Myxococcus hansupus: one gene and its partner. Each later gene encodes a partner of the first gene's protein in a complex. Links are inferred from orthologs where the notes say so. Each region holds a gene or a part of one and is shown in the gene's direction. Other genes may lie near its edges. The genes, in order: holB and dnaX.

Evidence for each region.
Region 2: holB (region 1) and dnaX share a complex: the UniProt entries of both Bacillus subtilis proteins name them as parts of the DNA clamp loading complex. The link is inferred for Myxococcus hansupus from one-to-one orthologs.

What each region holds. Positions count from the first base shown.
Region 1 is NZ_CP012109.1:5,278,702-5,289,392, reverse strand. Bases 7,376-10,358 are described here. They hold holB (DNA polymerase III subunit delta'), read left to right. Parts: upstream 7,376-8,341; coding sequence 8,342-9,376; downstream 9,377-10,358. Other genes in these bases: holA (DNA polymerase III subunit delta), read left to right, coding at 9,373-10,358; A176_RS20340 (mechanosensitive ion channel family protein), read right to left, coding at 7,376-8,259. In the rest of the region: A176_RS20350 (alpha/beta fold hydrolase), read right to left, coding at 1-390; A176_RS20345 (type I polyketide synthase), read right to left, coding at 372-6,638; more of A176_RS20340, read right to left, coding at 6,766-7,375; more of holA, read left to right, coding at 10,359-10,691. UniProt on the Bacillus subtilis protein: DNA polymerase III is a complex, multichain enzyme responsible for most of the replicative synthesis in bacteria.
Region 2 is NZ_CP012109.1:6,285,727-6,296,377, forward strand. The notes cover bases 1-2,943. They hold dnaX (DNA polymerase III subunit gamma/tau), read left to right. Parts: upstream 1-839; coding sequence 840-2,048; downstream 2,049-2,943. Other genes in these bases: A176_RS24445 (glycosyltransferase family 39 protein), read right to left, coding at 1-668; A176_RS24455 (DNA polymerase III subunit gamma/tau), read left to right, coding at 2,152-2,943. Also shown: more of A176_RS24455, read left to right, coding at 2,944-3,603; A176_RS24460 (YbaB/EbfC family nucleoid-associated protein), read left to right, coding at 3,696-4,013; recombination mediator RecR, read left to right, coding at 4,020-4,613; A176_RS24470 (protein kinase domain-containing protein), read right to left, coding at 4,650-6,530; A176_RS24475 (FecR family protein), read right to left, coding at 6,533-8,482; A176_RS24480 (MSCRAMM family protein), read right to left, coding at 8,479-9,987; gliding-motility regulator GTPase-activating protein MglB, read left to right, coding at 10,316-10,651. UniProt on the Bacillus subtilis protein: Part of the beta sliding clamp loading complex, which hydrolyzes ATP to load the beta clamp onto primed DNA to form the DNA replication pre-initiation complex.

The sequences.
Region 1 (10,691 bases):
CGGCGCGAAGGCCGCCAGCCCCAGCCCGCGCCCTTCGTCGAGCGAGAGGAGGATGTCCTTGCCTTCGGCGAGGTATCCCGGCGTGTTGCCGCCGAAGTACACCAGCCACCGCGTCTCACCGGCCGCTGGCGGGCGCGTCACCGCGACCTGCCACGGAGGCGCATCTGGACCGGCGAGCGTCCAGCCTCCCGTCGCCAGTTCGGTGCGCGCCTCCGCGGTCAGCGGGGCGCCGGTGTACGGGAACGGGCCCGGGTTCTCGGAGTCGTGTCGAGGCCATGCCACCATGAGGATCCCCACCGCGAGCAGGATGGCGGTGACCGGCTTGGCGGACGAAATCGCCCGCTGCTTGTGCAGCTCGTATCGGGACGCGGTCACCTGGAACCAGTCCATCGAGCCTCTCCTCGCGCGCCGTGCTGGGCCTCGGCCAAGGCCTCTCGGAGCAGCCGCCCCAGGACGTGGACGTTGGGCTCGCGCACCAGGCTGTCGTGGTCACCCGGCACCTCGCGGATGTTCAACCCGGGCACCAGCGGCTCCCAGCCGAGGCTGGTCCCCATGTGCGCGTAGATGGCGTGAATCTCCTGCGCGCGGAACAGCGTCACGGGGCCCGCGTAGGGGTGGGGGACGTAGCGGCTCGCCAGCGCCTGGAAGCGCTCGGTGAGCTGGAGGTTGCGCAGCTCGATGGGGAGCGCCTCGCCCCGCTGCTCGTACCAGCGCAGCTTGACCTGGCTCCACAGCCGCGTGCCGTCGCGCTCCACCTTGGTGCGCAGCTTGCGCGACACGTAGCTCGCCGCCCCTTCCCGGCGAAGCTCCCGCAGCCGCTCGGGCAGCGACTGGCGCCGCTCCTGGGTGGCGGGGTGGAAGGTGTCGAGGAACGCGACCAGCGCGACCGGCTCGCCCAGCGCGACCAGCCGCTGCGCCATCTCGTACGCGACCACGCCGCCGCCGGAGTAGCCGCCAATCAGGTAGGGGCCGTGAGGCTGCACCTGACGCACGGCTTCCAGGTAGATGGCCGCCATCTCCTCGATGCTGTCGGCGGGAGGCAGCTTGCCGTCCACGCCGCGCGCCTGGAGGCCGTAGAAGGGCTGCTCCTTGCCGAGCGACTGCGCCAGCTCGCGGAAGTTGAGGACGTTGCCACCCGCGCCGTGCACGCAGAAGAAAGGTGTCGCGTTGCCGCCCTTCTGGATGGTGACCAGCGGAGACCAGCTCTTGGGCGCGGCCTTGGCGGCGGGCGCCTGCGCGGTGGGCGCGGTGTCACCCACCACCGCGTCCGGGGTGAAGGGAATCCCCGCGGCCTCGCGCACCAGGGCGGCGCACTGCTCCAGCGTGGGTGCTTCGAACAGGGTGGCCAGCGTCAGGTCCGCGCCCAGCGTCTTCTTGATGCGCGCGAACAGGCGCACCGCGATGAGCGAGTGCCCACCGAGGTCGAAGAAGTTGTCCTTCAAGCCGACCTTCGGCGCGCCGAGCAACTGCTGCCAAAGCTCCGCGAGCTTGCGCTCCACGTCGTCGCGCGGCGCGTCCGCGGCGGCGGGGCCGGAGGGCTGCCCTTCCTGTGCCACCGTGGCCGAGGCCGCCGGCTTCGCCGCCTCCTGCTTCGGACGCATGCGGGCCGCCAGGACATGCAGGTCCATGGAGCTGACGAAGAGCGCGTTCGTGTCCTTGAGCGCCAGCGCGCGCAGGAAGGCGTCCTGGCCTTCCGCGGGCTTGATGCCCAGCGGCAGCCACCCTTCGAGCATCGAGCCCTTCTTCTGCGGCGCACGGCCAAACCGCCGCGCCTCGACGGAGGCGACGAGGTAGCCCTCGATGGCGCAGAAGACGTTGCCGTCCGCGTCGGTGAGCGTCACGTCGAGCAGCGCGCCGCGGCCTTCCTCCTGCCGCACCCGCACGTGGCTCATCGCCACCTCGGGCCACGGGCCCCACACCTGGAGCTGCCGGTAGGAGACGGGCACGTGCAGCTTCCCGGGCTGTCCCGCGTCGGGGAGCAGCGAGAAGGCGAAGCCGGAGGCGATGTCGAGCAGGCCCGGCGGAATCCCGTACGTGGACAGGTCCTCGCGGAAGGCGCGCGGCAGCTCCAGCGTACCCAGGGCCTCGGACACGCCGAAGCCCGCGGAGCGCAGCACCTTCCAGCGGGGGCCGAACGCGATGAGCGCGTCCTGTGGCAGGGCCTGCTCACCCTCGCCGAAGGTCAACGGCCGTGCCGTGCAGCGGGCGCGGACCGGGGACAGGTTCATCGCGGCGGGGCGCTGGCCCTGGGCCGCATGGAGCCGCGCGGTGGCGTGCTCCGTCCAGGCGTTGCCGGAAGCGCGGCTGCTCACCCGGAAGGCGAACCCTTCCTCCTCCGGCGACAGCGTGATCTCCACCTCGCGGACCTCGCCGTCCGGGACTTCCAGCGGCGACACGAGCGAGAGCTGGGACAGCTCCAGGGGTTCACCAGGACGCACCAGCGCCCATGCGGCGCGGGCCAGCTCCACGTACCCCGTCCCCGGCAGCACCGGACCGCCGCCGCGCATGCGGTGCTCGTCCAGCACCCAGTGCGCCTTGGCGTCGTAGATGGCGCGGAAGACGGCGTGTCCCTCCGGCGCCTCCACGCGCCGCTGGAGCAGCGGGTGGCCGACGCTCTCGCCCGGGGGCAACTGCGGCGCGAGCTGCGCCGCGGCCATGCCGACCTCCTGCCAGACGCCCCAGCCGAGCGCGAGCGCCCGTTTGGCGACGCGCGTGGCCTCCAGCCGGGTGGCCTGGGCCAGCAGGAACGCGTTGGCGGCGACGTAGTCCACCTGCCCCGGCGGCCCCAGCCAGGCGCTCGTCGACGCGAAGGTGACGAAGAAGTCGAGGTCCGCGTCGCGCAGCGCTTCTTCCAGCGCGAGCGCGCCCAACGCCTTGGGCGCGAGCACCCTCAGCGCCGAGTCCCGCGTCTTGGACTCCAGCGGTCCGTCCTCGAGCGTGCCCGCCGCGTGCACCACGCCGTGCAAGGCGCCGAAGCGCTCCCGCACCTGGTCAATGGCCGCGCGCAACTGACCGGCGTCCGTGGTGTCCGCCTTCAGCAGCAGCACCTGGGCGCCAATCCCTTCGAGCGTGCGTTGAAGCTCCGCGTGAGACGCACTGGCCGCCGACCGCGACACCAGCGCGAGCCGCGCCTTGACCTTGCGCGCGAACATTTCGGCGAGCGTGCGGCCGATGCCACCCAGGCCGCCCGTGATGAGGTAGACGCCCTGGTCGCGCAGCGGCGTCGGGGCCTCGTCCAGCGCCGTCCGCTCCACCACCTGCACCAGACGACGGCCGCCTCGCAGCGCCACCGGCGCCTCGACGTCCGGACGCAGCAGCTCCTCCGCGAGCTCCCGCGCCTGACCCATCACGTTGACCACCATCTGCAGGTCCACCACGCGGGCCTTGAGCTCGGGAAGCTCCTTGGGCCCCACGAGCAGCGGACCGAAGCTCAACGCCTGCTCCGGGCTCATCGCGTGCCCTTCGGCGGGCAGGGCCTCCTGCGTCACCCGCATGTAGCGCAGCCCCGGCGGCAGCGACTCGGCCGTCAGGGACTGCATCAGGGCCAGCGGCGTGAGGAAGTACCGCGCCACCGCGCGCTCCCATCCCAGCGTGGCCACGTCCCGGGGCGTGACGTCCACGATGCGGGGCGGCACGCGCCCCTCGGCGCCCAGCGCGTCCCACAGCGCTTCCCAGTCCTCGCGGGCATCGAGCCGCAGCGTGAAGTTCCGCTCGGCCCCGCGGCTGAAGGACTCGCCCGGCAGCACGCGCGTCACCTGCGCGCCTCGCGCCGACAGCTCACGCGTCAGCTCGCTGGAGAGCATGTGTTGCTCGCCCACGATGAGCCAACGCTCGTTCTCCGCGGGCGTCTCCGGCGCCGCGCCGGCCTGCTCACGGAAGCGGGGCACGTAGCCCCAGCGCGACACGTTCTCTTCGCGCACCAGCGGGCGCTCACCCTCGCGCCGCGCCATGAAGGTGCCGCTGCCCGGCTCCACCCAGTGGCGCTCGCGCTCGAAGGCGTACGTGGGCAGCGCCACGCGCCGCCGCTTCTGGCCGTCGAAGAGGGCGGCCACGTCCAGGTCCACGCCCGCGGCCCAGAGGCGCCCGAGCGCGAGCTGGAAGAACGCGAGGTCCGCGACGGTGTCGTTCGGATGCCGCAGCGACGGCACGAGCTGCTCGGCCTGGGGCTTCTCGACCTGGGCCCGCAGGAGCTGCGTGAGCGTCTGGCCGGGGCCGACCTCCAGGTAGACGCGAGACTTGTCCGCCAGGAGGACGCCCGCGCCCTCGGCGAAGCGCACCGGCTGGCGCAGGTGCCGCACCCAGTAGTCGGGCGAGGTGGCCTCCTCGGGCGTCACCCACGCGCCGGTGACGTTGGAGATCCATGGCCCCGTGGGCTTGGCGAAGCGCACCGTGCCCAGGAACTCGCGGAAGGGCGCGAGGATGGGCTCCAACATGCGCGAGTGCGCGGCCACCTTGATGTGCAGCCGCCGCGCCTCCACCTCGCGCGCCTTGAGCTGGGCCTCCAGCGCCTCGATGGCCGCCACTTCGCCGGATACCAGGCACAGGCCCGGCGCGTTGTGCGCGCCCAGGTCCAGGCCCTCGCCCAGCAGCGGCTTGAGCTCCGCCTCTGGCAGCTCCACGCTCAGCATGGCGCCCGCGGGGAGCTGGTCGAAGAGGCGTCCACGGCACGCGACGATGCCCAGCGCGTCCTTCAAGGAGAAGACGCCGTTGAGCTGCGCACAGGCGTACTCGCCCATGCTGTGCCCCATGCACGCCTGCGGCGTCAGGCCGCGCGCCTTCCACAGCGCGGCGAGCGACAGCTCCACGGACAGGAGCGCCGGCAGCGCGTACGTGGCCTGCTCCAACTGCGCGCGGGCGTCCTTCTCGGCGCCGGCCTCCGGGAAGAGCAGGGGGCGCAGCTTCAGCGACTGGTGCTGTTCCAGCAGCGACAGGCACTCATCCAGGGCGCGGCGGAACACCGGCTCCTGCTCGTAGAGGCCCTTCGCCATGCCCGGGTACTGCGCGCCACCACCGGGGAAGAGGAAGACCACCGAGCGGCCCTCGGCCTCCGTGTGGGCCTGGGCCGTCCGCGCGGCCTCGGGCTGCGACAGCAGGCGCACGGCCTCTTCACGCGAAGCCGCGACCACCGCGCGGCGGTGCCCGAAGCGGCGGCGGCCGTCCAGCAGCGTGTACGAGGCATCGCCCAGGTTGGGGGCGTCCGGCTCACCCAGCCGCTGCGCCAGCCGCTGCGCGGCGCGCTCCAGGGCGGCGGGGGTGCGCGCGGAGAGCCACAGCGTCTCGAAGGGGCGCGCGGCGGACGTCTGCGCCTGCGCGGGCGCCTCTTCCAGGATGACGTGCGCGTTGGTACCGCCCACGCCCAGCGAGTTCACCGCGGCCCGGCGCGGCCGGCCCTTGGTCGCGACCCAGTCGCGCAGCGTCGCGTTCACGTTGAAAGGCGAGCGCGCGAAGTCGATCTGCGGGTTGGGCTTCTCGAAGTGCAGCGTGGGCGCCATCTGCTTGTGCCGCAGCATCTGGACGACCTTGATGAAGCTCGCCACGCCCGCGGCCGTGTCCAGGTGGCCGATGTTCGTCTTCACCGAGCCGATGCGGCAGAACCCGCTCTTCTGCGTCTGCGTGCGGAAGGCCTGGGTGAGCGCGGTGATTTCAATCGGGTCGCCCACGGGCGTGCCGGTGCCGTGGCACTCGATGTAGTCGATGGTGTCGGCGCTCACGCCGGAGACGTTGAGCGCCTCCACCACCGCGTCCGCCTGCCCGTCGACGGACGGCGCCAGGTAGCCCACCTTGCGCGCGCCGTCGTTGTTGACCGCGCTGCCCTTCACCACCGCGTAGATGGTGTCCCCATCCGCCAGCGCGTCCTCCAGCCGGCGCAGGACGATGACACCCGCGCCGCTGCCGAAGAGCGTGCCCTGGGAGCGGTGGTCGAAAGCGCGGCAGTGCCCATCCGGCGAGAGGATCTCCCCCTCCTGATACAGGTAGCCCCGGTAGTGCGGCAGCTCCAGCGTGACGCCGCCCGCCAACGCCAGGTCACACTCGCGCGCGAGCAAGCTCTGGCAGGCGGAGTGGATGGCGACGAGCGACGTGGAGCACGCCGTCTGCACATTGAGGCTGGGGCCGCGCAGGTCCAGGCAATACGAGACGCGCGTGGTGAGGAAGTCCTTGTCGTTGCCCGTGTGCCGCACCAGGAACAGGCCCACCTGTTCCATGAGCTGCGGATTGGTGAAGAGGTTGTAGGGCATGTACGCGTTCATGCCCGAGCCGCCGAACACGCCAACGGGGCCCTTGAAGCGCTCCGGCGGATGGCCGCTGTGCTCCAGCGCTTCCCAGCACACCTCCAGGAAGTGCCGGTGCTGCGGATCCATGAGGGACGCCTCGCGCGCGCTGAAGCCGAAGAAGCCCGCGTCGAAATCCTCGAGGCCCTCGTACACCATGCCCGACTTCACGTAGTTCGGGTCCTGGAGCAGCGCGGGGTCCACGCCCGCGCTCAGGAGCTGGGCGTCGGTGAATGGCGTGACGGATTCCACGCCGTCGCGCACGCGGCGCCAGAACGTGTCCACGTCCCGCGCTCCAGGCAGGCGCGCGGCCATGCCCACCACCGCGATGTCTGGTGACTCCGAAAGCCCCTCAACGTCTTCCGTCATGACAGTGATCCTGCAAAGTACCGCTTCCAGCAGTTCAATTCAGCACAGTGCGAGGCGGGTCGAATCTGCCCCAGCTTCCAAACCGGAGTACTGAGGTCTGTCACGACATCCCCCCGCTGCGACGAGCCTACTCGTGTGTGGCGTTGAGCCCGAATATCTGGCGAAGCCGCCCGAGTATACGGCCGACCTCACCCGGAATGGCGTCAGTGCTTGCTCCGCTGGCTTCGGCCACCGCCCGAAGCTGGGTCCGCCGCTGGGCAAGCATGGAAGAAAGCTGTCGTGCCAGCCCCGGGTATTCGGAGAAGAGGCGGGCGAAAGTCGGCCGATCGACCTCGAGAAGCAACGAGTCCTGCACCGCCACCACCGTGGCGAACCGGCGCTCCCCGGTCAGCAGGCACATCTCGCCGAAATAGCTGCCCCGGCCCAGGCGCGTGACCTCGGACTGGCTCTTCCCGGTGCGGACGCTGACCTCACCCGAGGCGAGGACGTAGAAGGTCCGTCCCTCATCGCCTTCCTGGATGATGCGCTCGCCCGCGCCGAAGCGGCGCACCAGGGACTCCTGCCGGAGCCGGTCCAGGTCCTCGGGCTTCAGCGCCTGGAAGAGGTCCACGGCGCCCAGGATCTGCCGGATGGTGTCCTCGGAGAGCTCGGTGCGCGCCGTCTCCTGCCGCACGTGCACCGTGCGCTGCGCGTAGGGAATCTCGATGTTCTCCCGGCGCAGGCGGTACCAGAGGCGGGTGTGGAGGTCCTCCTTCACGCCGTCGGACTGGCCGTACTCGGCGACGAAGAAGCGCACCATGTAGCGGATGGAGTTGTCCTCGTAGCTGAGCGTGCGCGCGATGGGGCTGGGGTCCGGCAGGACGAGCGGCGTCTCCCGCAGCGTCTCCAGCAGCGCGCTCTTCACCTGGTTGGGCGGCGTGTCGCGCGCCAGGCGGAACTCCACGTCGATGCCCACCGGGTTCAGGTCCTGCGTGAAGTTCTGCACCAGCTCCTTGGCCACCATGCTGTTGGGCAGCGTGATGACCTCGCGGCGGAAGTTGGACAGGCGGATGGAGCGCCAGCCGATGAAGACGACGCGGCCCGCGTGCGTCCCGATGCGGATGAAGTGGCCCACCTCGAAGGGGCGGTCCAACTGGAGGGACAGGCCGGCGAAGAGGTTGCCCAGCGTCTCCTGGAGCGCCAGACCGATGACCACCGACAGCACCGCGGACGTGGCCACCAGGCCCGCCAGGTCCACGTCGAACTGGGTGCGCAGCAGCGGCAGCACCGCCAGCGGGTACAGCGTGAAGTCGATGACGTTGCGAAGGATCTTCGGCGTGCCCACCGCCGGGGCGCGCATCCGCACCAGCTTCAGTCCCAGGGCCACGCTGGCGCGGATGCCACCGAAGGTGAACATCAACATCCACGCCACGCGGAGCGCCTTCTGGACACCCTCGGGCGCTGACTCGGGCAGCGCCCACGAGGCCAGCCGGAGCACGACGAACGCGATGAGCAGCCGGATGGCGCTCTTCAAATCCTGCCGCAGGTCGGTGTCGAGGGAGGATGTGCGCACCCCCATCAGCACGACGATGAGCAGCGCACCCACGGCCAGGGACAGATTGCTCTGAAGGAAGGGCAGCAAGACGGGTGGAATGTCTCCCGCCATCTGAGTGAGGGTCAAGGCGGCCGTTGACGCGTGCCGCGCGAGCGGGGATACACGCCCCATGACGCTCGCATCGGTACTGGGACAACCCCGCGCGGTGGACGCCCTCCAGGCGGCCTTGCGCAGCGGCGCGGTCCACCACGCGTACCTCTTCGCCGGGCCGGAAGGGGTGGGCAAGGAGCTGGCCGCGGTGGGGCTGGCCCAGGCCCTCACGTGCCCCGAGCAACCCGACGTGGGCTGCGGCGCCTGTGAGAGCTGCAGGCGCGTGGAGAAGGGCCTTCACCCGGACGTGACGTGGGTGATGCCAGACGACGAGCGCGTCTCCCGGGGACTCGCGGGCCGGTCCGACTTCACCGGGACGCCCAGCCGGGAGCTGCGCGTGGAGCAGGTCCGCCAGCTCCAGGAGCGCATCGCCCTGCGCGGCCTCGAGTCCCGCCGGAAGGTGGCGCTCATCGTTTCAGCCCAGACGATGAACGTGCAGGCGCAGAACGCGTTCCTCAAGACGCTGGAGGAGCCACCCTCGGACACCACCCTCATCCTGGTGGCCAGCGCCATCGACCGCCTGCTGCCCACCATCCGCAGCCGGTGCGGAAAGGTCCACTTCGGGCCGCTGCCGGTGGAGCTGGTCGCCCAGCGTGTCGCCGAGTCCCGGAAGCTGGACGCGGAGACGGCCAAGCTGGCGGCCGTCATGGCGGGCGGCAGCCTGGGCCGGGCCATGGCGCTGGACGTGGACGCGCTGTCGAAGCGCAAGGACATCGTCACGGCCTTCGAGGCCCTGCGCGGCGAGGACGCCGTCGGGCTGCTGCGCTTCGCGGAGGCCCATGGGGGCTCGCGCGACGAGGCGGAAGGCACGCTGGAGTTGCTGGTGCTCTGGACGCGGGACGTGGCGCTGGTGAAGGCGGGGCAGGAGGCGGGGCTGGCGAACCGTGATTTGGTGGAGCTGGGCCGGCAGGTCGCGGCCCGGACGTCGGACGTCCTGCTGCACCGGCGGCATTCCCTGATGGAGGGCGCTCGCGCCGCCATCGCGCGCAACGGGGCGCCCCGGCTGCAACTGGAGCGGATGCTCATCGACCTGTTCACGGAGACGCCGCGATGAGCGCCAGTGACTTGGATGACGTGCTGGCCAGCGTGAAGGCGGGGAAGGTCGCCCCCGTGTACCTGCTGGCGGGTGAGGAGTTCCTGATTCGCAAGGGCGCCGACGAGCTGGTGAAGCTGCTCGTCCCGGACGCGGCCATGGGGCTCAACCTGGCGGTGCTGGACGCCGGCAGCCCTCGCGAGGTGGCGCAGGAGCTGGCCACGCTGCCGCTGTTCCCCGGCCGCAAGGTGGTGCTGGTCCGCGACCCGGAGTTCCTGGCGCCCAAGAAGGGGCGCGGGGACGCGCTGGGCAAGGCGCGCGAGGCGTGGAAGGCGGGCAAGCGCAAGGAAGGCGCGCGGCGGCTGCTGGCGCTGGCGGCGCGCGCGGGCTGGGGCGTGGAGCAATTGGACCCGAGCAGCTCCGGGGCGCCGTCCGTGGAGAAGTGGAAGGACGAGCTCAACGTGGAGCTGGCCGACGCGGACGTGGCCTTCCTCAAGGAGGCCGCCGCGTTCTGCCGCGAGGAGCGCATCTCGGCGCCGGAGGGGGACACCACCGCGCTGCTGGACCTCATCCAGAAGGGTGTGCCCACGGGGCATGCGCTGGTGCTGGCCGCGTCCGACATGGACGCCAAGAATCCGCTGGTGAAGCTGGCCCACGACAAGGGCTACGTCGTCGAGCGGAAGGTCGCGGCGCGCCACAAGGACCTGGACCTGACGGACATCGCCAAGGAGTTCCTGGCGCCCTTCAAGAAGAAGCTGGGGCCCGGCGCGCTGGAGGAGTTGAAGGAGCGCATCGGCGGGAACATCCGGTTGCTTCAGTCGGAGCTGGAGAAGCTGGCCACGTACTCGGAAGGGCCGGCGATTGAGCGGGCGGACGTGGCCGCGCTGGTCCACCACGCGCGCGAGGAAGAGTTCTTCGAGCTGTCCGAGGCGCTCCAGAAGCGGGACTTCGGCGGGGCGCTCGCCTACGCGGACGACGCCATGGGGCAGGGGACGCACGCGCTGCAGCTCCTGGGCGCGGTGGCCTCCATCGTCCGGGGCCTGCTGGAGAGCCATGAGTGGATGTGGCGCTACGCGGGAGGCACGCCGCCTCGCACCGCGAAGGACGTGGAGGCGCGCATCTTCCCCCGGCTGGAGGCGGAGCTGAAGGGCAGCAAGCGGAAGATGCCCAACGCGTGGGCGCTCACCTTCAGCATGAAGGCGGCGGCGGGGTATGAGCGGCGGGAGTTGCTCGGCGCGCTGGTGGCGTGTGCCGAAGCGGACCTGTCGCTGAAGTCGTCGGCGAACGGCCGACTGGTCATCGAGCGGCTGCTGGCCACGGTGTGTGTGCGCCAGCA
Region 2 (10,651 bases), 1.0 Mb from region 1 along the record:
GCCGCCAGCCAGACCAGGGCCGCGAGGACGAAGATGGCGGACGGGTAGCGCGCCACCACCGCCAGCCCCAGCGCCAGTCCGCCCACGAGCCCCGCGCGTGTCTCCCGTTCGCGGCGGTCCAACGCTTCCATGGCCACCACGAGGAGTGAGGCGGAAATCGACTCGGCCATGGTGCGGCCCGCGAAGACGAGCACCGGCCCATAGAGGCCTACGAACAGCGCCGCCCATCCGCCACCGGTGGGGCCGGCGCGGCGCTCGGCGAAGCGGTATGCGGCCCAGAGACTCCAGGCATGAAGCGCGGCCTGGGGAATCGCCAACACGGCGCGGTACGCCCGTGGCTCGGTGATGCCGAGCGCGTCCGCCAGCTTGAGGAAGCCCGCCAGCACGCCGGGCACGGCCCAGTTGCGGAGCCCGTCACGCCACTCCCAGGCCAGCACGCCGTAGCCATGCACCCGCCACCAGGCAGGCTCGAGCGCCTGGAACACCTCGTCCGGGTGGATTCGGCCCAGTTGCGCCACGGCGATGACGCCTGGGAGCAGGGCCACGGCGGACAACACCCAGCGGGTCCAGTTCCTGGCGGGGGCGCCGCGCGGCACGTCCTCCGGGAGTTCGACAGGTGCGAGCAACGGGTCGACAGCGGTGGGTGCGGCGAGGTCTGGCGCGGACACGGGCGCGGTCGACTCTTCCCCTCCGTGAAGCCGGACGCAAGGCTCGCGACGTTCGTCCGCCCGCCCCCCACTCGGCCCGGAGCGAAGGAGGACCACCGTGAGTGGAATCCCACCTCGTGGGAGGGCAACGACATGGATCATTCACGCCGCCGTGTTTAGATGACGCCCCCCATGAGCTACCTCGTTCTCGCCCGCAAATGGCGCCCGCAGAAGTTCGACGACATGACCGGACAGGAGCACGTCGTCCGGACCGTTGCGAACGCCATCAAGATGGACCGGGTCGCACACGCGTACCTGTTCTGCGGACCTCGCGGCGTGGGCAAGACGACGGCCGCCCGCCTTCTCGCCAAGGCCCTCAACTGTGAGAAGGGCCCCACCGCGCAGCCGTGCGGCGAGTGCCGCGCCTGCACGGAGATTGCCGCCGGCACCAGCGTGGACGTGGCGGAAATCGACGGTGCGTCCAACAACGGCGTCGAGAACGTCCGCGAGATTCGAGAGAACGCGAAGTACCTGCCGCAGCGGGACCGGCACAAAATCTACATCATCGACGAGGTCCACATGCTGTCGGGGGCGGCGTTCAACGCGCTGCTCAAGACGCTGGAGGAGCCGCCCGGGCACGTGAAGTTCATCTTCGCGACCACGGAGGCGCACAAGCTCCCGGACACCATCTTGTCGAGGTGCCAACGCCATAACTTCCGGCGGATTCCCGCGGCGCGGATGCTTCAGCGGCTCCAGGAAATCTGCAAGGCGGAGGGCGCTGGCATCTCCGACCGCTCGTTGTCGCTGGTGGTGCGCCAGTCCGAAGGCGGCATGCGCGATGCGCTGAGCCTGTTGGACCAGGTGCTCGCCTCGTGCGGCGCCAACCCCTCCGATGAAGAGGTGGCCGAGGCGCTGGGCGCCATCGACCGCACGCTGGTGCAGGACTTCGCTGACGCGCTGGTCCACAAGGACGCCAAGCGGGTGTTGGAGCGCGTGGAGGAGGTCTTCAACCGCGGGCTCGACTTGAAGCGACTGGCGGAGGAGCTCGCGTTCCAACTGCGGCACCTCTTCGTCACCAAGACGCTGGGCAAGGCCCCCGACGAGCTGGCCGAGTCCGAACAGAAGGCGCTGGTGGCGCTGGCGCAGGACGCGGAGCCCGCGCAGCTCACCCGGCTGTTCGACGTGGTGCACGGCTGCATCTGGGATGTGTCGCGCGCGGCCCAGCCTCGGCTGGCGCTGGAGATGGCGCTGCTCAAGGCCATCCAGTTGTCTCCGGGTGGCTCCATTCCCGAGCTGCTTGCCCGCGTGGACAAGCTCGCGGCGGGGATGGGTGACGGGTCCGCCAAGTCGAACGCTGGAGCGCCAGGAGGTCGCTCCAGTCCCGCCAACTTTCGCGCCTGAGACACGGCACGAAGCACCCGCACACGCCACCGCTCCGGCACCACGTCCGTGGGAGGCCCGAGGTGCGCCCGCAGCGGCGCAGGCTCCGAATCCGGACGCAGGCATGCGAACGGACTTCGGTTCGGGTCAGAGCCCTGTGTCCGCGCAGCCGGGCCACAGCGACATGCCGCGCGCCAGCGGGTTCAGCACTCCGGAGCAAGATGCATCGCCTCGACTGAGTCCTGCGTCCGCGAAGTTCGGCCATGACAGTCCGGCCGTCGCTGGCGGGCACCACGTAGGTGCCATGCGCCACGATGCGCCGCCCCCCGCCGGTGACTTTTCCGCGCCGATGCGTCCCGAGGAGCCGCCGCGCTTCAGCGCCGACGCGGCGGCCATCCGCCACGACGAGCCCCCGCGTGTCGCGACACCACCGGTCCCGCGCATGGACGACCTGTCCCCGTCGGCGGCCAGGCCCTTGTCGTTCCTGCGCAATGGCGGTGGAGCCAACGGTGGCGCGCCCTCCGAGCCCCAGGGCTATCAAGCCACGCAGATGATTCCCTCTGGGCCCGTGATGGAGGGCCTGTCGCCATCGGCGGCGCGTCCGCTCTCCTTCCTCCGAAACGGCGGCTCGGCCCAGCCTCCCGCGGTCTCCACGGAACCACCCGCTGGCGCCACGCCGCTGTCGCGCACCACGGAGCCCGCTCCGACGGTCCGGGTGACCAACATCCGTCGGCCGGAGCCCATCGCCGCCGAGGCAGCGGACTTCGCGGAAGAAGACGCGCGCTACTACCCCGAGGAGAACTCCCCCGAAGGCTGTGCCTCCGGCGAGTGCATCCCCGATGAAGCCGCGCCGGCATCGTCCGTGCCCCCGGTTGCGCAGGCACAGGCCGCCCCCCCACCGGCGCCAATTGAGCCTCCGCGCCCATCCGCTCCGATGGCAGCCACCCGCCCGCCAGCGCCGACCGAGCCCCCTCGCCCATCTTCTCCAATGATGGCCGCGCCTCCTGCGGCAGCGGCATACCGCCCTGCCCCGGCGGCACCCGAGCCCACACTCGCCAGCGAGCCCGAACCGGAGCCGCCCGCCCCCGTCGTCACCCGCTCTCGGGACAACCCGAACCTGCCCCTCATCGAGCGGTGGCGGGCCGCGGTGGAGACCGTGAAGTCCTCCCACCCCCGGCAGGGCGCGGCGCTGGCCAATGGCCGGCTGATGTCCATGCGGGGCGGTGAAATCGTCCTCGGCTTCCTGCCCGTGGCCGGATTCCACCGCATGGCCGTCAACTCCACCGCGGGCAAAGCCGCCGTGGACCGGGCCCTGGCCGAGCACTTCGGCCGCGCGGTGAAACTCACCCTTCAGGACGCGTCCCCGGACGATCCGCGACTGGGCCCCAGCCTGGCGGAGCAAGACGCCCAGAGCCGCGAGGCCCACGAGAAAAACACGGACAGCAAGGTCCGCAACCACCCGGCCGTCCGTGCGGTGCTCAAGTTCCTGGGCGGCGAAATCGAACACATCCAGGTCTACGAGCCCGAGCGCCCTGGGGCCGTGCCGGCGGCCGACACTCCCGACGACAGCGCCTGACAACCGTCGCGCGCAACGGTAGGGTGGCGCCCCATTCCACGCCGGAGCGGTGCCACGCATGGCACGCGCTCCCACGAGCACCGAGGAAGCATATGCCTGGCGTCGACCTGAACTACTTCATCCGGCAGGCGAACAAGCTGACGGAGAAGATTGAAGAGCGGAAGCAGCAGTTGGCCGAGGAGAGCGTCGAGGCCAAGGCCGGTGACGGCCGCGTCACCGTCGTCGCCAATGGCATCCAGGAGATCCGCAGCATCAAGATCGACAAGGAAGCCATCGACCCCACCGACACGTCGATGCTCGAGGACCTCATCACCGCCGCCGTGAATGCCGCCCTGGCGAGCAGCCGCCAGCACATGCAGCGCGAGCTCGCGAAAATCTCCGGCGGCGTCAAGATCCCCGGCATTACCTGATACCGGATGACCCCCGATCCGCTGAATCGACTCGTCGCCCAACTGGCGAAGCTGCCGGGCATTGGCGAGAAGACCGCGCAGCGCCTCGCGTTCTACATCCTGCGAGCGCCGGGTGAGTACGCGGCGGAGCTGTCGCAAGCCGTCCGCGAGGTGAAGGAGAAGGTGCACCTGTGCGTGCGCTGCTTCTCCCTCACCGACGCGGAGACCTGCAACTTCTGCCGGGACTCCCGCCGGGACGAACGCGTCCTCTGCGTGGTGGAGACCTTCGCCGACCTGATGGCGCTGGAGCGCACCCGCGAGTTCAAGGGCCGCTACCACGTCCTGCACGGCGTGCTGTCGCCGCTCGAAGGCGTGGGCCCCGAGCAGCTCCGCATCCGTGAGCTGCTGGAGCGGCTCAACGACGGCCGCGTCGAGGAGCTCATCCTCGCCACCAACCCGGACGTCGAGGGCGAGGCCACCGCGCTGTACCTGACGCGCCTGCTCAAGCCCATGGGCCTGCGCGTCACCCGCATCGCCCAGGGCTTGCCCATGGGCGGCGACCTGGAGTTCGCGGACCAGGCCACGCTCGCCAAGGCACTCTCCGCCCGCCGCGACCTGTAGGCCCCGCACGGGGGCGGCGCGAGGCTGCTCGCGCCGCTACTGCGTCACCCGCCACGTGAAGGGCATCACCACGGTGACTTCCTGGTCCCGATGCGCCGGGAAGCGCAGCCGCTCGGCCTGCGTCTCCAGGCAACGCCCCACGTTCGACGAAGCCAGCGGGCCTCGAGTCCCCGCACGCACCTTGCCCGACCCGACGATGGTGAGCTGCACCTGCACCTCACCCTGGCTCGAAGGCAGGTCCGCCTTGAAGCGCTCGAAGCAAGAGGAGATGCGCGAGCGGCCACGCGACACGACGCGCTGGACGTCCTCGATGCCCAACGTCACCCGCTTCTGCGCCGTCCCCTTCTTCGACGAAGCCACGGGCGCGGACTCCACCTGCTCCTCGTCCGCGTCCTCCTCATGAACCGCCTCGGCCACGGGCGGCTCGGAGTCCGGCGCCGCCACAGCCTGAGCGCTCCCAGCCGCGTCGATGGCCGCCGCACCTGAAGCACCGTCACCCGAAGGCACAAGCCCGGCAGCGGGCGGCGCGGCGACATCGCCCGCGACCGCAGGCGCATCCGCGGTCACCGCCGGAGGCACCGAAGACGGCGTCGTCATCCACTGCCGGTAGCCGACGATTCCCGCCGCCGTCAGCAACATGCCACCCGCGAGCCCCACCGCCAGCGTGCGCCAACGCGGCGCCGCGGCCGCCGTGGCCGGCTCTGGAGCCGAAGCCCCACGCGGCGCCGACGGCACATGCGCGGGCAACCCGCCTGGAGAAGAGGGACGCACGGACATGCCCGGCCGCTGCGCGGACGTGACATCGCCCTCGCGAGCGAGCACGCCGTACAGGTTCGTCCCCTGCGCTTCCGCCCCAGGCGTGGGAGCCAGAGCCCCCTCCCCCGTGGAACCAAAGGCCGCGGTCAGCGTCGCCAGCGTGGGAATGCGGGTGCGCTCGGTGTGGCGCTCCTCGCCGAAGTGCCCCTTCAGGAAGGGCCCGAGCTGCAACGTCCCGGAGCCGCTCAGGTGCTCGCCGAGGAAGGCCTCCAGGGCATTCGCGAACGCCTCCGCCGTGGGGTAGCGGTCCTCCGGCTTGAAGGCCATGGCCTTGAGCAGGATGGCCTCCAGCTCCTCCGGCAGGTCCGGCCGCAGCTCGCGCGGCGGCTTGAGCTCGCCCTGCAACAGGGCGTTGAGCACCGCGAGGTCGTTCTCCCGCGAGAAGGGCCGCACATGGGTGAGCGCCTCGTACAGGCTCACGCCCAGCGCGAAGACGTCCGCGCGGCGGTCCACCTCCTTGCCGCGCGCCTGCTCTGGCGCCATGTACATGTACTTGCCCTTCACCACGCCGGTGCGCGTGTTGACGAGCCGCGACTCGGCCTTGGCGATGCCGAAGTCCAGCACCTTCACCTGTCCCTGGTACGTCAGGTAGAGGTTCGACGGAGAGATGTCGCGGTGGACGACGTTCAGCGGCTGCCCGGCCTCGTTGGTGAACTCGTGCGCGAAGTGCAGGCCGCGCGCGGCGTCGATGAGGACACGCAGCACCACGGGCAGCGGCAGGTAGCTCCGCTTGCGCCCGGCCAGCCGCAGCGTCGTGGAGAAGTCCTCGCCCGCGAGGTACTCCATGCAGATGTAGTAGCAGCCCTCCGCGAAGCCCAGCTCCTGAATCTGGACGATGTTCGGGTGGGCCAGCTTCGCCGCCAGCCGCGCCTCGTCCCGGAACATCTCCACGAAGTCGGGGTTGTTCGTCAGGTGCGGCAACATCCGCTTGATGACGACATTGCGCTCGAAGCCATCCGCGCCGAGCAGCTTGGCGAGGAAGATTTCCGCCATGCCTCCTTCGGCCAGCTTCCGCACGAGCACGTACGGGCCATAGGGCTGCAACAAGGGCACGGGGGCCGCTTCCGGCACGGGCCGGGGGGTCGTCTGGGGGGGTGACATCCTCACGGCCCTCGCTGTTTCAAGGTGCGCACCGTATGGACCGCCGGGGCACCAGGACGCGTCATCTTAAACACCAACACGGGAGGCGAGCCCACCGGCTCCACCCAGGTGTTGAACCGGTGTTTGCCATCCAGCGGCACCGGGCGTCCATTGATGGACAGGCGGGCGTCCACCGGGGCAACCCCCGACGCTCGCACCCTTGCTCCCCCAGCCTGCCCATTGCGCGGTGCGGCCACGACGAGCTCCGGCACGGAGTTGTCGTACACCAGCTCCAGCTTGTTCATCCGCCCTCCCTTGAGCTGTGCACCCGTGGCGGAAAGCGGCGTGACGGACCAGAGGTAGCTGCCCTCGCCCAACGCGCCCGCATCCAGCGCGGCCCGCGTGTCCGTCACGGTGCGCTCCGTCACCGGCGAGTCCAGCGCACCCACGCGGTACACCGCCACGCGGTAGCGCGCGGCATTCTCTTCCGCGCCATAGGTGAACGTCACCGCCGGGGGCTTGTCCTGGTAGTAGATGGTCGTCTTGTCCGGGCCCTCGGGCACCACGTTGCGCACGCGCGCCAGTGAGCGCACCGCGCGCTCCGGCGCGAACGTCGCGTGTCCCGTCACCTGGGTGCCGTCCTTGCGGCGCACACGCCAGTGCAGGCTGCCGCGGGAAGGCGCGGGCACGTTGACGAAGGAGCGGAACACCGTGCCGGACAGCACCCGGCGCGTGAAGGCCGCGTCCTCGGCCACTTCCACCTCGGCCTCGCCCTCCCCCTCCCAGGTGAGCGCCACTTCGTGCAGCCCCGAGTGGAAGACCTCGGCGCCGTCGACGACGCCCAAGGCGAGCGGCGCCTGCGCCAACGGCGCCACCCGCGTCGCCGCGGCCACCGTGGCCCGCTCGCCCGCGCGCAGGGCCTGCCGCGCATCGCCTCGCACCAGCGTCACCTGCCCCGTCAGCGCGTCCACGAGATACCCCGCGGCCGTGCGCCGTACCGCCAGCCGCGCCTCGCCGCCGCCCTCCACCTGCAATCCCGGCAACACCAGGCGGCTGGTACGGCCTCGCGCGAGCTGCAGCCCCAACCAGCCCTTCAACAAATCCAGCCGCGCCTCATCGGTGGTGCCGCCCTGCTCCGCGGACGTCAGCACCACCTCCGCGTCCGACCCCAACGTCAGCACCGAAGCCGAGCCCGCCATCCCCAACACCGCCGTGCCCCCAGGCCGCGTGCGCACACTGTCGCCAGGCGACAGCGCCTCGCCCTGCTTCGCCACCTGACGCCAACGAGCGCTGCCCTTCCCCCGCACCTCCGCGCGCCCCGAGCCCAGGCGCACGGTCACCGCGATGGGCGCCAACTCCATGACGCGCGCGCCCTTCGCCACCAGCTCCGTCCGGCCCGACTTCGCCTCGACCGAGTCACCCTCGGCGGCGCGCACCGACTTGCCATCCCGTCCGATGAACTCGATGGCGCCCAGCCGCACTTCGACGCGGCCCGAGTCCTCCGCCACCTGCACGCGCACCTCACTGGGCTCCTCGGGGCCCACGCGCGTGAGGCCGAACGGCGTGCGGATGGTCAGCGCCACCTTCGAGCGCGGCCCCGTCTGCTTCACCTCGGCTGGCACGCGCGACAACAGGATGCCCCGTTCCACCTGGAGCACGATGCCGCCCGAGTCCTCGCCCAGCGCGAAGCGCGCGTCCGGCCCCACCTCCACCGAGCGGCCATCCGGAAAGCGCACCGTGGCGGCGCCGCCCGCGGACGTCTCCAGCGCGTCACCACCATAGAGCGGGCCCTCCGTGGCGGGCCCCTGCTTGCCCGCCCGCTCCAGGCGCACCTCGCCGCTCAGCCCCTCCAGCCGCCCGAGCGCCTCCCCCAGGCCCGCGTCCACCGACGCGCTGGCGGCGGGACGTGGCGCCTCCTCGTCCTTGTCACAGCCAACGAACACGAGCAGGAGGACCAGGAACCAACGACTCACCGTTTCCCCCTCGGGAAGAGGTCGACATTGAAGATGCTCCGCTCACCATCGCGCAAGGTGACGACCTTCGTCTGGGACTGATGCCCTCGCGCGGAGATGGTGATGCGGTAGGTGCCACCTCGCACCTGGACGTTGAAGGTGCCCTTCGCATCCGTGCGCGCGCGAACCCGGGCCTTCGTGATGAGGAGCGTCGCCACCAGCGGTTGACCGCCGCGCACGCTGCGGACCTGGCCCGACAACGTGGCCCGGACGCCCTTGCGGTCCTCCGCCAGCGGCACCGACAGCGAAGCCGCCTGCCCCGCGACGATGAACGCGGCCTCCTCCACCTTCCGAAAGCCCGCGGCCTTCACGGACACCGACACGGGCCCGGGCGGCAGCGACGCGACCTCCGCCTGCCCTGTCAGGTCCGTGCGCACTTCCACGGCCCCCACCGACACGGGGACACCGGGCAACGGAACGCCCGTGCGCGCGTTCACCACCGTCAGCCGAAGTGAGCCGGTCGGCGGCGGCAACGGGCTGGCCCGCACCTCCAGCTCCGAGCGCGCCCCGGCCTCCACCATGGCCGTCGCCTCCGTGTCGGCGTAGCCCTCCGCTCGGATGCGCGCGGACACCGCGCCGGGCGGCAGGGACTCCACGTCCACCCGCCCCTGCGCATCCGCCACGTGCTCTTCATCCCCCAGCGCCACGCGAGCACCCGGGAGCGGCGCGCCCGTGTTCGCATCCAGCACCCGGAACAGCATCCGCCCAGGCACCACCCGCACCGGCGGCGCCGCGGGCCGCGATGCCCTCGCACCGTCATGCCACGCCAGCTCCAGCGCCGCGCCCAGGCGCCGCAGTCGCTGCCGGGACTCCGTCCCATCCGCCAACGTCACCGCGTCCTGCACGTGCTGGAAGTCCAGCACCAGCGTGCCCGTCCACCAGTCCGCGCGCCGCAGCGGCACCAGCAACGCCCCGCCCGCCGAGAAACCCGTCGCCTCCGCGCGGCCTCCCGAGGCGTCCCGTACCGACAGCGACACCGGCAGCTCGCCACGCGCCTCCAGGCCCAACCCCAGGGGCAGCGGCACCCGCACCCGGCCATTCACCACCGCCGCGTGCCGCACACCTCGGAGCAGCACCGGCTCCGCTGAATCATGGAAGTGCGGAAGCTGCGCGAAGCCGTAGCCGGCGCCCACCTCCGCGCGCACCGGCCCCAGGAAGAAGCGCGCCCGGGGGCCCACCGAGGCCCTCAGCAGGCTGCCGCCCGTGATCCGCAGCGCGCCCTCCCGCAGGTCGAAGCCTTCCCGCTCCACCCCCGCCCAGGCGCCGAACCAGGACGTGCCCAGCCACGCGGTCCCCACCGCCGACAGGTCGTTCGGCGTGAGCCCCTCATAGGTGAGCCCGGGCCCTACATCCGCCTGACGCCCGTCCCGCAGGGCCACGCCATAACGAAGGCGCAACGAGGCGCGCTCGGCCACCTCCTCCGCCAGGACGGAGGGTGCGGCGAGCAGCACGAGGAGCACCAGCACCAGGCGCGCCGGAGGGGTACGCAGGGAAGGCGGGGGCGGCAAAACGCGGCGGAGTATAGAGAAAGCGGGGAAGGCCCCCAACCCCGCGTCCTGGCTGTTTCAGATGGATCCGCCGATCCGTGGCCTTTACCCCCCAAAGCCGCCGGGGGACCGGGGAAGCAGCACGGAAGTCCCTCCAGGAAGCGGATGGCTTCTTGCTGGAGTGGAGACGCTTTGCTAAGCATCCTGACGGTCGGTAGCGCCTCGTCTAACCTCGTGGATTCACTCCAGAAACATCGGAGCGTCGACGCGAGGCGGGGTGAGCGAACGCTGAGGAGCGCATACGCCCATGGGCACGCAACTGGTGATGTACGAAGAGGAGTTCACCAAGATCAACGCCGTTTGCGACCGGCTTACCAAGGACGCGAACGCGAAGGTGGTCTTCCTCGTCGACAAGAACGGGCAGCTCATCTCCTCCGCGGGTCAGACGCAGAACATCGACACGACGTCACTGGCCTCGCTGACGGCCGGTAACGTGGCGGCGATGGGTGGCCTGGCCAAGCTGATTGGGGAGAACGAGTTCCCCAACCAGTTCCACGAGGGGGCCAAGGACTCGCTGTACATGACCATCGTCGGCAGCCGGGTCGTGCTGGTCGTCATCTTCGACAACCGCACCAGCCTCGGC